4 regions of the Eubacterium sp. AF34-35BH genome follow, and region 3 is predicted to be linked to each of the others. Evidence: predicted binding sites of a transcription regulator. Region 3 holds the regulator's gene; each other region holds the start of a gene.
The links. The regulator Rex, encoded in region 3, represses fermentation and respiration genes when NADH is low (regulators of the CRP and FNR family bind a similar motif). The targets are predictions, from matches to a motif close to ATTGTTAANNNNTTAACAAT.
Positions count from the first base shown of each region.

Region 1: fucO (lactaldehyde reductase) is a predicted target of Rex. The motif match lies at 2,199-2,218, and genes of this name have one in related genera.
Region 2: gap (type I glyceraldehyde-3-phosphate dehydrogenase) is a predicted target of Rex. The motif match lies at 1,400-1,419, and genes of this name have one in related genera.
Region 4: DWZ69_RS04005 (acetyl-CoA C-acetyltransferase) is a predicted target of Rex. The motif match lies at 1,587-1,606, and genes of this name have one in related genera.

Region 1 covers NZ_QUDZ01000002.1:43,482-46,701, forward strand. The annotation lists gene DWZ69_RS02230 (Precorrin-6B methylase 2) at 1-775, opposite strand, end outside; gene fucO (lactaldehyde reductase) at 958-2,106, opposite strand; gene nth (endonuclease III) at 2,283-2,915, shown strand; gene DWZ69_RS02245 (Ig-like domain-containing protein) at 3,007-3,220, opposite strand, start outside.
Region 2 covers NZ_QUDZ01000003.1:45,199-48,418, reverse strand. The annotation lists gene DWZ69_RS03895 (cysteine desulfurase family protein) at 1-458, shown strand, start outside; gene DWZ69_RS03890 (histidinol-phosphatase HisJ family protein) at 516-1,283, opposite strand; gene gap (type I glyceraldehyde-3-phosphate dehydrogenase) at 1,536-2,552, shown strand; gene DWZ69_RS03880 (phosphoglycerate kinase) at 2,675-3,220, shown strand, end outside.
Region 3 covers NZ_QUDZ01000004.1:62,464-65,683, reverse strand. The annotation lists gene DWZ69_RS05445 (NAD(P)H-hydrate dehydratase) at 1-1,081, opposite strand, end outside; gene DWZ69_RS05440 (redox-sensing transcriptional repressor Rex) at 1,095-1,733, opposite strand; gene DWZ69_RS05435 (ABC-F family ATP-binding cassette domain-containing protein) at 1,883-3,220, shown strand, end outside.
Region 4 covers NZ_QUDZ01000003.1:72,730-75,949, reverse strand. The annotation lists gene DWZ69_RS04015 (branched-chain amino acid aminotransferase) at 1-434, shown strand, start outside; gene DWZ69_RS04010 (DUF975 family protein) at 686-1,528, shown strand; gene DWZ69_RS04005 (acetyl-CoA C-acetyltransferase) at 1,651-2,835, shown strand; gene DWZ69_RS04000 (enoyl-CoA hydratase-related protein) at 2,951-3,220, shown strand, end outside.

The sequences.
Region 1 (3,220 bases), on a different contig from region 3:
CTGATAAAATATCCAACTCCAATGTGTAGAACATTAATTTAATGTTAGGATTAATTGCAAGCAAACTTATAATATCATCCTCAATATGTTCTTTAGTTGCAACAATAAAAGCAATTCTTGGTGTTGGCAGATTCTTTAATGTTTCCTCTTTCAAATCAGAGATAATCTCAATGTTATGTACACCAAATTTGTCCACATTTTCTTCCATTGTTCTGTATGAACCTGCATCTCTTTCATCAGCAATAATAACGCCTTCATAAGCAACCATTGAGGATTCGATAGCTATACTTTCTGAATTTACCATTAACGCTACATCACTTACGTCTAATTCCAACTTATTCATAATTACTGAACGGATTTCGTGACCAACGTATTTTACAGTTCCCATTGAAAAATTATCATTCTTCATACCGAAAATCATTGATTCTCTTGTATTTTCATTAACTATAAAAATAACTGTTGGGCCTGAAATTCCATCATCCATTAAGTCGCTTACCTTACAGTGTTTCATTTCTGATGGTTCATAGCCTGTACCATAGTACATTTCATAATCACCATATCCTGCTTCCCAACATTTATATAACATATTGCTGTGTGTTTCATCTGCAAAAATTAAAATCATTTTGTGTGTAGCGATTGTTGCCAAAATGTTACGTCTTTTTCCACATGTGTTTAACATTTTAATTTTTTCAGGACTAACTTCCTTCAAATCAGCTACATACTCCATCCACTTCAACATTTGGGATGTTGTAAATTGTACTTTGTTATTTTCCATTATGTTCCTCTTTCTATTGCCTTGTCTTTTATGTAATTTCATTTAACCATCAACATGCAACTCTTTCTCATTTTTCGAAGAAGAGTTGCATGTAATGCTTCCTGTTCACTCACTACCTTATGGTAAAAATTATATTTACTTCTGCCCTCTATACTATTAAGGTCCAATAATGAGTCGCGAAATTATAATAATGACTTATATAATTCCTTAATTTCTTCTACAGATGTATCTCTTGGATTGCCCGGTCTGCATGCATCATCATAAGCTGACTGTGCTAAGAAATCTAAATCTTTTGGATCTACAATTTCCTTTAAGTCTACTGGAATTCCTACATCCTTTGATAACTGTTTTACAGCATCAATTGCTGCTTTTCTGTATTCTTCAACAGACATTTTTTCAGTTCCTTCAACGCCCATTGCTGCTGCAATATATTTATACTTGTCGCCTGTAGCTTCTGCATTATATTCCATTACAGTTGGCAAAATAATGGCATTTGCAACACCATGTGGTGTATCATAAACAGCGCCTAAAGGATGTGCCATTGAATGAACTATTCCTAAACCTACATTTGAAAATCCCATACCGGCAACGTACTGACCAAGAGCCATACCTTCTCTTCCTTCAGGTGTGTTTTCTACTGCCCCTCTTAAACTCTTTGATATAATTTCAATTGCCTTAAGATGCATCATGTCGGTCATTTCCCAAGCAGCCTTTGTTGTAAAGCCTTCAATTGCATGTGTTAATGCGTCCATTCCTGTAGCTGCTGTAAGTCCTTTTGGCATTGATGACATCATGTCCGGATCAATAAACGCAACAACCGGTATGTCGTGTGGGTCTACACAAACCATCTTTCTATTCTTTTCAGTATCAGTGATTACATAATTAATTGTAACTTCTGCTGCTGTTCCTGCTGTTGTTGGTACCGCAAAAGTAGGTACAGCCGGCTTAGTTGTAGGTGCCACGCCCTCTAAGCTTACAACATCTGCAAAATCAGGGTTATTAATAATAATTCCTATAGCTTTTGCTGTGTCCATTGATGAACCGCCACCAATGGCAATTATGTAATCCGCACCTGATTTCTTAAATGCTTCAACACCTGTTTTTACATTTTCAACTGTTGGATTTGGCTTGATGTTAGAATAAACTTCGTATACTAAATTTGCTCCTTCCAAAACATCTAAAACCTTCTTTGTTACACCAAACTTAATTAAGTCCGGGTCTGAACAAACAAATGCTTTTGCAAAGCCTCTTCCTTTTGCTTCTGTAGCTATCTCGCCAATAGCTCCTGCTCCGTGATAAGATGTTTCATTTAAAATAATTCTATTTACCATATATACTCCTTTCCGTGACTAAAAATCACTATGGTACGTTCTTTTTTATAAATATAATTATAACACTCTTTTTAAATAAAAAAACTAAAAATACTGTGAAATATTTATTAAAGCTATGGTATAATTCAATGTACAAAAACAAGATTTATATATTTATTTTCACAAAGGATTTTATTATGAAAAAAAAAGATTTAGCTTTAGAAGTTATTAAAAGATTAGAAAAAGAATACCCTGATGCTGATTGCACTCTTGATTACAACGATGCCTGGAAGCTGTTAATTAGCGTTAGACTAGCTGCACAATGCACCGATGAACGTGTCAACAAAATCGTGCCGGCTCTTTACGAAAAATATCCAACTATTGAAGCCGTTGCCGATGCACCCGTTGAAGAGATAGAAAAAATAGTTAGACCTTGTGGTCTTGGCAAAAGTAAAGCAAGAGATATTAGTCTTTGCATGAAAATGCTAAAAGATGAATTTGACTGCAAAGTGCCTGACAATATGAAGGATCTTTTAAAATTACCAGGTGTAGGAAGAAAAAGTGCTAATTTGATTATGGGTGATGTTTTTGGAGAACCTGCAATCGTTACAGACACACACTGCATTAGATTATGTAATAGAATTGGACTTGTAAATGGAATTAAAGAACCTAAAAAAGTAGAAATGGAACTATGGAAGATTATTCCTCCTGAAAAAGGAAGTGATTTTTGTCACAGACTTGTTTACCACGGAAGAGAAGTCTGTACAGCTAGAACAACACCTCATTGCGAAAGATGTTGCCTTGAAGATATTTGTAAGAAAAACATATAATTTATTATTTGTTAATTAAGATTAACATAAAAAGGAATGCCCTTTTAACCTTATGGTTTTAGGACATTCCCTTTTTTATATATAAAGGAGTCTACTTTACAATAATTACAATCTTTGCTTTTTTCTTATTATAAGTCTTTGCTGTAACTACTGTCTTTCCTTTCTTAATAGCAGTAATTCTTCCCTTCTTGTCAATCTTAACAATCTTCTTGTTCTGAACTTTGAAGGTTACTTTACCTGCACTATTTTTAGAAAGTTTCACTTTAAGTTTCTTCTTTTTGCCCTTTTTGATTTCAATTGACTGA
Region 2 (3,220 bases), on a different contig from region 3:
TTGGCAAAAGAGCAGGCACTGAAAATGTAGCAGCTATTGTGGGCATGGGGGTGGCGGTAGAAACTGCCAAAAATATAATAACCAAAAGATTGGAAAAAGAGAGCAGACTTAGAGATTATCTAATTAACAGAATGTTAAGAGAAATTCCATACGTGAGATTAAACGGCCATCAGATAAAACGACTACCGGGAAATGCTAATTTTACAATAGCAGGAATTGATGGAACATCACTTGTAATACTAATGGATAATGAAGGTGTGTGTATTTCTGCCGGTTCAGCATGTTCTTCTTCATCAGATAAGCCGTCTCATGTTATAACCGCAATTGGCGTATCGGATAAATTTGCATACGGAACCATTAGAATTACATTATCCTACGAAAACACAAAAGAAGAGATTGATTACACAGTAAATAAACTGAAAGAAAATATTTTGAAAATGAGAAAAGCGGGAAATTAGAAAAGGAGCTGTGCGCCGGTGATTAGATATCTTTAAGGCGACAGCTCTATGTTTAAATTAAAGCGTAAATATTTTTAAATCAAAAGAATTAGCAATTTCGTATGCTTTATCAAAACCGTAACCAATGTATTCAGCTTTATGAGCGTCAGAACCAAGGGTAACATATTTTCCACCTAATTCCTTATATCTTTTAATAATATCAGTATGTGGATTAAAAAAGTCAAAACCTTTAGATAAGTTAGAAGTGTTAATTTCCAACTTAATGTCTTTTTCTATAATGAATTTTAAAATCTCATCAATAACATCCTGGTAATCACGTGGTGAATAGTTTGAGTCTCTGTTTGGACTGTATCTTACAACATAGTCTAAATGACCTAAAGTATCAATTTGGCTGAATTCTAATAAGCCTTCCAAAAGAGTTTTAAAATAAAGTTCAAAAGCATCCCTGTCCTGTCTGTTTTTCCAAAAATCTGTATAATATGGGTCCATGTTGTCCACAATATGACAGGAGCCAATTATAAAATCCAACGCTGATGCATTTATAAGCTCCAGGCATTGAGTACCTGTACCTTTCATAAGCCCCAACTCAATGCCTTTAAAAAGTTTAATTTTATTTTTGTATTGTTCTTTTTTTTGAGATAAAACCAAATTATATTTAGGAAGGTCAATAAGAGGAGTTTCGCCTTCAACAGGCCAGTTAAAATCCTCATGGTCGGTTATGACAATTTGGTTCATTTTTAACTCAATTGCTTTTGAAATAATATTGTCGATTTTTTCTTCTGAGTCAAAAGAAAATTTGCTATGAACATGATAATCTGAAAACATAATATTAGTCCTTTTTATTTTTTTGCAAAATTCACGTTAAAATTTAACTTAGAATTTTAAATAAAATATAGCAAAAACAACAATAAAAATCTACAATAACGTTTCATTATCAAAAAATTGACAAAAATTTAACAAAAAACCAAGAAAAACCATAAAAACACCTTGATATTTACAGAGTAATTATGTAAAATAATCAATAGGTTAATGAAAATTAACAATAAAAATTTTAAATTTTTCAGGAGGAAAAATCAAATGGCAGTTAAAGTTGCAATTAACGGATTTGGACGTATTGGACGTCTTGCTTTCAGACAGATGTTTGGTGCTGAAGGTTATGAAGTAGTAGCTATCAACGACTTAACAAGTCCTAAAATGTTAGCTCACTTATTAAAGTATGATTCATCACAGGGTAAATATGAAAAGGCTGATACAGTTTCAGCTACAGAAGATTCTATCATCGTTGATGGTAAGGAAATCAAGATTTATGCAGAAGCTGATGCTTCAAATTGCCCTTGGGGAGAATTAAACGTAGACGTAGTATTAGAATGTACAGGATTCTATACATCAAAGGACAAAGCACAGGCTCATATCAAAGCTGGTGCTCGTAAGGTTGTTATTTCAGCTCCAGCTGGAAATGATCTTCCTACAATCGTTTACAATACAAACCACAATACATTAAAGCCAGAAGATACAATTATCTCAGCTGCTTCATGTACAACAAACTGTTTAGCACCTATGGCTGATGCTCTTAACAAGTACGCTCCAATCCAGAGTGGTATCATGTTAACAATTCATGCTTACACAGGTGATCAGATGACTCTTGATGGCCCTCAGAGAAAGGGTGACTTAAGAAGATCAAGAGCTGCTGCAGTTAACATCGTTCCTAACTCAACAGGTGCTGCAAAAGCTATCGGATTAGTAATTCCAGAATTAAACGGAAAATTAATCGGATCTGCACAGAGAGTTCCAGTTCCAACAGGATCAACAACAGTTCTTACTGCTGTAGTTAAAGGAAAAGATATCACAGTTGAAGGTATCAACGCAGCTATGAAGGCAGCTTCAAACGAATCATACGGATACAATGAAGACGAAATCGTTTCTTCAGATATCGTAGGTATGAGATATGGTTCATTATTTGATGCTACACAGACAATGGTATCAAAGGTTGACGAAGACACATATGAAGTACAGGTTGTTTCATGGTATGACAATGAAAATTCATACACAAGCCAGATGGTTAGAACAATCAAATACTTCTCAGAACTTGCATAAGTTTAAGAATATTAAGATCCAAAAGGGTCCGGCTTTAATGGGCCGGGCCCTTTGTCTATGTATGGGCTTTTAGTTTATACAGTATGGATTTTTAAATATGAAAATTAGAAAGGAAAGTTAATATGCTTAACAAAAAATCAGTTGATGATATCAATGTAAAAGGATTAAAGGTATTAGTTCGTTGTGATTTCAACGTACCTTTAAAGGAAGGCGTTATTACTGATGAAAACCGTCTTGTAGCAGCTCTTCCAACAATCAAAAAATTAATTAATGATGGTGGTAAGGTTATCCTTTGCTCACATCTTGGAAAGCCAAAGGGAGAACCAAAGCCTGAATTATCACTTGCACCAGTTGCAGTAAGACTTTCAGAATTATTAGGACAGGAAGTTAAGTTTGCAGCAGATGATAATGTTGTAGGTGAAAATGCAAAAGCAGCAGTAGCAGCTATGCAGGATGGTGACGTAGTATTACTTCAGAATACACGTTATAGAGCAGAAGAAACAAAGAACGGAGAAGCTTTCTCAAAAGAACTTGCTTCACTTTGTGATGTATTTGTAAATGATGCATTTGGTACAGCTCATAGAGCACATTGTTCAAACGTTGGTGTAACAGAATATGTTGACACAGCAGTAGTTGGTTACTTAATGCAGAAGGAAATTGATTTCTTA
Region 3 (3,220 bases):
AAATAACTTTATCATGAAGTTTTTCTTTTATTTCGTTATGTCTTGATATTGTATTAATACCATCAGCATCAATAACTGTAGGTATTTTTGATTCTAACACTTCATTAACAATTTCTGTTTGAACTTCACCGGTTCCCATTCCGGGACCTACTGCTATTACATCGCACCACTTAATTGCTGCCTGTAATGACTTAATATCAAATTTATCAATTGTATAAGTATTAATCATTGCTTCCGGTAAAAGCTTCCCTAAAATATTTCTGTTATTTTCGTGTGTAAATATGCGAACCATACCTGCACCTGTTTTAAAAGCAGCCAAAGCGGACAGTGCCGCGGCACCTGAAATCTCTTTGCTGCCTGCAATAATTAAAACCTTACCGTAATTACCCTTATAAGAATAATTAATTCTTCTTGGCAGATATTTTAAATCTTCTCTTGTAGCATATTTTATAAAATCACTGTTTTCCCATGATTCATATCCAATATCACTTACAATGACTTTCCCACAATAATCTGCTCCCGGATACAATACTGTACCAACTTTATGAAAGCCGAAAGTCACGGTATAGTCCGCCTTAATCGCGACTCCAAGAACTTCTCCTGTACTTCCATCAATGCCTGATGGAATGTCGACTGCATAAACTTTTGCCCTTTGATTATTTATATATTCAACGGCATCCTTATACTTACCTTCTACTTCTCTGGATAAACCAACGCCAAAAATTGCATCAACAAAAATATCGCAATCAGCAAAATCTTCAACAATACTTATGCCAAGATTTTCATTTATTCTAAGCTGTGTTTTAAAATCCTCTGTTGCCTTATTAATGTCACCAATAACGCATGTACATGTATTGTAGCCTTTCAAATAAAGCATTCTACATATAGCAAGACCATCTGCCCCGTTATTTCCTACACCGGCTATAACCTGAACAGTTTTTGTTACCGGCTCATTTTCCATAATTAAAGAAGCAACACTTAAGGCCGCTCTTTCCATTAAAACAATTCCCGGAATCCCGATTCTTTCAATTGTTTCAGTATCAACTTTTTTCATTTCACTGCTTGTAAGAATATTTTTCATAGGCCACTCCTATCTATAAACTCTCCTGTTTATTCTTTTCTGATATTCTATATGTAAGCTTCATTAAACTTTCAGACAAATGAACATTTTCAACTAAAATGTCACCGCCAAAGCCTAAATCTGTATGAGCAAAGTTCCAAAAAGCCTTTACTCCACATTCTACTAATTTTTCAGCAACTTCCTTAGCCGGTCCTTTTGGTAATGTTAACGCAACAATTTCAACATTATTTTCCTTAACATAATCATAAAGTGTAGAAATATCTAAAATTTCCGCATTCTGTGTTTTCTTACCAATTAAATCAGGATTTTTGTCAAACAATGCTGTTATTTCAAAGCCTCTGTTTCTGAAGTTGCCATAATTAGCAATCGCCTGACCTAAATTTCCTGCTCCTACAATAACCATTTTGTGGGGTACATTAAGACCAAGTAACTTTCCTATTTCGTCATAAAGATATTGTACATTATACCCATATCCCTGCTGACCGAAACCACCAAAATTATTTAAGTCCTGTCTAATCTGGGATGCTGTAACATTCATCATCTGACTTAGCTCTTTTGACGAGATTCTTTCGATGTTTTGAGCTTTTAACTCATCTAAATATCTATAATAACGTGGTAGTCTTGAAACTACCGCTTTTGAGATTTTATTCATCACATTCTCCTACCTTATATATATATGGTTAATTATAAGGATATAGCAAAATATTGTCAAATATTTGTCATTCTATATTTTGTTTTAAATTTCAGCATTTTATGATAAACTAGTTAATTAGTGAAATTCAATTAAACAGGAGGATTCTCATGATATTATCATGTAATCATATAAGCAAATCATACGGTGTTGAAACAATTTTAAATGACTGCTCTTTTTTCATAAATGATAATGAAAAAGCAGCCATTGTTGGAAATAACGGTGCCGGAAAATCTACCATTATGAAGATTATAATGGGGGAACTTTCACCTGATGACGGAAACGTTATTATTGGCAAGGATAAAACTATCGGTTACCTTGCCCAGTATCAGGATTTAGGTTCAGACACTACTATTTACGAAGAAGTAAAATCTGTTAAACAGAACTTAATTGACATGGAACAAAAACTTTTGGAATACGAGAAAGAAATGGCAAAGGTTTCAGGTGATGAACTTTCTAAATTAATAGAAACTTACACTAACCTGGAACATCGTTTTCAATTATTAAATGGCTATTCATACAAAAGTGAAATTGAGGGTGTAATAAAAGGTCTTGGATTTACGGAAGATGATTTTAATAAGTCTGTTGGTAATCTTTCAGGTGGTCAGAAAACTCGTGTTGCCCTTTGCAAACTTTTGTTAGAAAAACCTGATATTATTATGTTGGACGAGCCTACTAACCACCTTGATTTAAATTCAATTAAATGGTTGGAAACATATTTGCTTAACTATAACGGGGCTGTTTTAATAATCGCCCATGACCGCTACTTTTTAGACAAGATAGTTTCTAAAGTTATAGAAATTGAAAACCATAAAGCACATGTATACAGTGGTAACTATTCTGACTTTGCTGTAAAAAAACAGGAATTAAGAGTTGCTACAATGAATGCCTATTTAAAACAGCAAAGTGAAATCAAACATCAGGAAGAAGTTATTGCCAAACTTCGCTCTTACAAACAGGAAAAATTTTATAAGCGTGCAGAAAGCCGTGAAAAGCAATTAGAAAAAATGGATCTAATTGAAAAGCCTGAAGAGTTAAAAAATAACATGACCATTAAATTGGAGCCTGACATTGTCAGTGGAAACGATGTTTTGTCTGTTGAGAACCTTGAAAAATCTTATAATACTCTTCTTTTTAAGAATATAAGTTTTGAAATAAAACGTGGTGAACATGTAGCAATTATTGGTGATAACGGCACAGGAAAAACCACTATATTAAAAATAATAAACGGCTTAGTTGATGCAGACTCAGGTATGATTAAGTTGGGCACAAATGTACATATTGGATATTATGACCAGGAACAACACAATCTTACAGATGAAAATACTTTATTTGAAGAAATAGCAAATTCATATCCAAATATGACTAATACAAAAATCCGAAACACTCTGGCTGCTTTTATGTTTACAGGCGAAGATGTTTTCAAGCGTGTATCAGATTTAAGTGGT
Region 4 (3,220 bases), on a different contig from region 3:
CTGCACATGCAGAAGGTTTTGATGAGAACATGTACCTTGATGCAGCAACAAGAACAAAGGTAGAAGAAACAGGTGGTGCAAACTTCATTTTCGTAACAAAAGATAATAAAGTTGTTACTCCAAAGTCAAATAGTATTTTACCTTCAATTACACGTCGTTCAATTATGTATGTTGCAAAAGAATATCTTGGACTTGAAGTTGAAGAAAGAGAAGTATTCATCGATGAAGTTAAAGATTTTGCAGAATGTGGTTTATGTGGAACAGCAGCAGTTATTTCACCTGTTGGTAAGATCGTAAATCATGGCGAAGAAATCTGCTTCCCAAGTGGAATGGATGAAATGGGACCTATTACAAAGAAATTATATGAAACATTAACAGGTATCCAGATGGGCAGAATTGAAGCTCCAGAAGGCTGGTTAGTAGAAATTAAGTAATGACAATAAAAAGTCCGCTTATGTAACAGTAGGCGGGCTTATTTATTAATTGGGATTTCAAAGAAATCACAATTAATAAATAACGTTCCACTAGGGATGCACACTGGCGCAAAGGGAAAAATGTTGCTGAAGCAACATGCGCTCGATGCGTAGAATGTCACAAGGGACATTCTTAGTTATATAATTGGGATTTTTTAAAAACCCCAATTAATTTGTTGTAGCTATTACTATTATGAAGGAGAAAAATATATATGTGGACAAGAGCAGAATTAAAAAGTACAGCCAGACAGATACTACAGAAGAATTACTGGAGTGCGGTACTTGTAACTTTGATATTATCCATTGTTATTGGCAATTTTAGTTTTGGAACATCAGTTAATTTTAATGACGTAACAGATTACATAACTAACACGGGAAATTCTATATTAACAGACAACTCTTATATGGAATATACAGATCAAAGTGCGAATTTACAGTTTAATATTTTAAGAACAAGATTACTGGGAATTATAAAAAATATTTCATACACACAGATTTCCATGGTGTTAATACTTGGAATAATCATTTTCCTCGCAGGTCTCGCTTTAGCTTTCTTAGTTTTTGCGCAGTTAGAGGTTGGCTGTAAGAGATGGTTAATTAAAAACAGAACAGTGAATCCTCAATTTAGTGAAATGACAGAAGGGTTCAGAAATGGGTATTTAAACATTGCAAAAACAATGTTTTTAAAATCATTATATACATCATTATGGTCACTGTTATTTATTATACCCGGTATAGTTAAAATGTACGAATACAGAATGATACCATATTTGCTCGCTGAAAATCCTAATATGAGTTCCAGCGAAGCTTTTAGAAGAAGCAGACAAATGATGATGGGAAATAAAATGAATGCGTTTGTCCTTGACTTATCATTTATTGGTTGGAATATTTTGGCATCATTTACATGTGGTATACTTAACATATTCTATGTTGTACCATATAAATATTTAACAGATGTAGAATTGTACGTGACTCTATGTGGTTATCCTAAGCACAATAATCAGCAACAGCATGATAATTTTAATACAAATTATGACAGTTACGAAGAAGTTTAGAAAAAAGTCACTTTTTGGAAACAAAATTCGATTATTATACTAGACAAAGGAATTATAATTTGTTAAAATTATAACAAAGTTGAAAATCTTTTTAAAAATTATATATATGGAGGATTAATATTATGTCAAAAAAAGTAGTTATTGCAGGCGCATGTCGTACAGCAATCGGTAAGATGGGTGGAGCTTTAAGCACAACTCCAGCACCAGTTTTAGGATCTATTGTTATTGAAGAAGCTCTTAAGAGAGCAGGCGTACCAAAGGACGCTGTTGATCACGTATACATGGGATGCGTTATCCAGGCTGGTCTTGGACAGAACGTAGCTCGTCAGGCTTCAATCAAGGCAGGTCTTCCAATTGAAACACCAGCAGTTACAGTAAACGTTGTTTGTGGTTCAGGTCTTAACTGTGTAAACATGGCTGCACAGATGATTAAAGCAGGAGATGCTGATATTGTTGTTGCAGGTGGTATGGAAAATATGTCAATGGCACCATACGCACTTCCAAAGGCAAGATTTGGTTACAGAATGAACAATGGTACAATCATTGATACAATGGTAAATGATGCTTTAACAGATGCATTCAACAACTACCACATGATGATTACTGCTGAAAACGTAGCTGAACAGTGGGGAATCTCAAGAGAAGAATTAGATGAATTCTCAGCAAACTCACAGCAGAAATGCGAAAAGGCTATGGCTGACGGTAAGTTCAAAGATGAAATCGTACCTGTTGTTGTTAAGAATAGAAAGGGCGATATCGTTGTAGATACAGATGAAGGACCAAGAGCTGGTACAACAGCTGAATCACTTGGTAAATTGAGATGCTGTTCAGGAAAGCCTGATGGTGTTATTACAGCAGGAAATGCTTCAGGTATTAACGATGGAGCTGCAGCAGTTGTAGTTATGAGTGAAGAAAAAGCTAAAGAATTAGGTGTTACACCTATGGCTACATTTGTTGGCGGAGCACTTGGTGGTGTTGCACCTGAAATCATGGGTGTTGGACCAGTTGCTTCAACAAAGAAAGTTATGGAAAAAACTGGCTTAACAGTTGATGATATGGACTTAATCGAAGCTAACGAAGCTTTCGCAGCACAGTCAGTAGCAGTTGCTAGAGACTTAAAGTTCGATATGAGCAAAGTAAACGTAAACGGTGGTGCTATCGCACTTGGACATCCGGTAGGAGCTTCAGGTTGCCGTATCCTTGTTACATTACTTCATGAAATGCAGAAGAGAGATGCTAAGAAGGGTCTCGCTACTTTATGTATCGGTGGCGGAATGGGTTGCTCAACAATCGTTGAAAGAGACTAATTGAATACATAAAAAGCTGGTGGCAATTTTTTACTACCAGCTTTTAGTGTGTTTTTCTACCATAAGAGTTTATCCAAACTCTTAATACAATTATAATTTTTTAAGGAGAAGTGATATGGAATTTATTACTTATGAACAGGATGGATTTGTTGGAGTAATTACAATCAACCGTCCAAAGGCATTAAATGCATTAAACAGCCAGGTTCTTGATGAATTAAATGCAACTTTAGATGCAGTTAATTTAGATGAAACAAGAGCATTAGTTTTAACAGGTGCAGGAGAAAAATCATTTGTAGCCGGTGCTGATATTGGAGAAATGTCAACATTAACAAAGGCTGAAGGTGAAGCATTTGGTAAAAAAGGAAACGATGTATTTAGAAAGTTA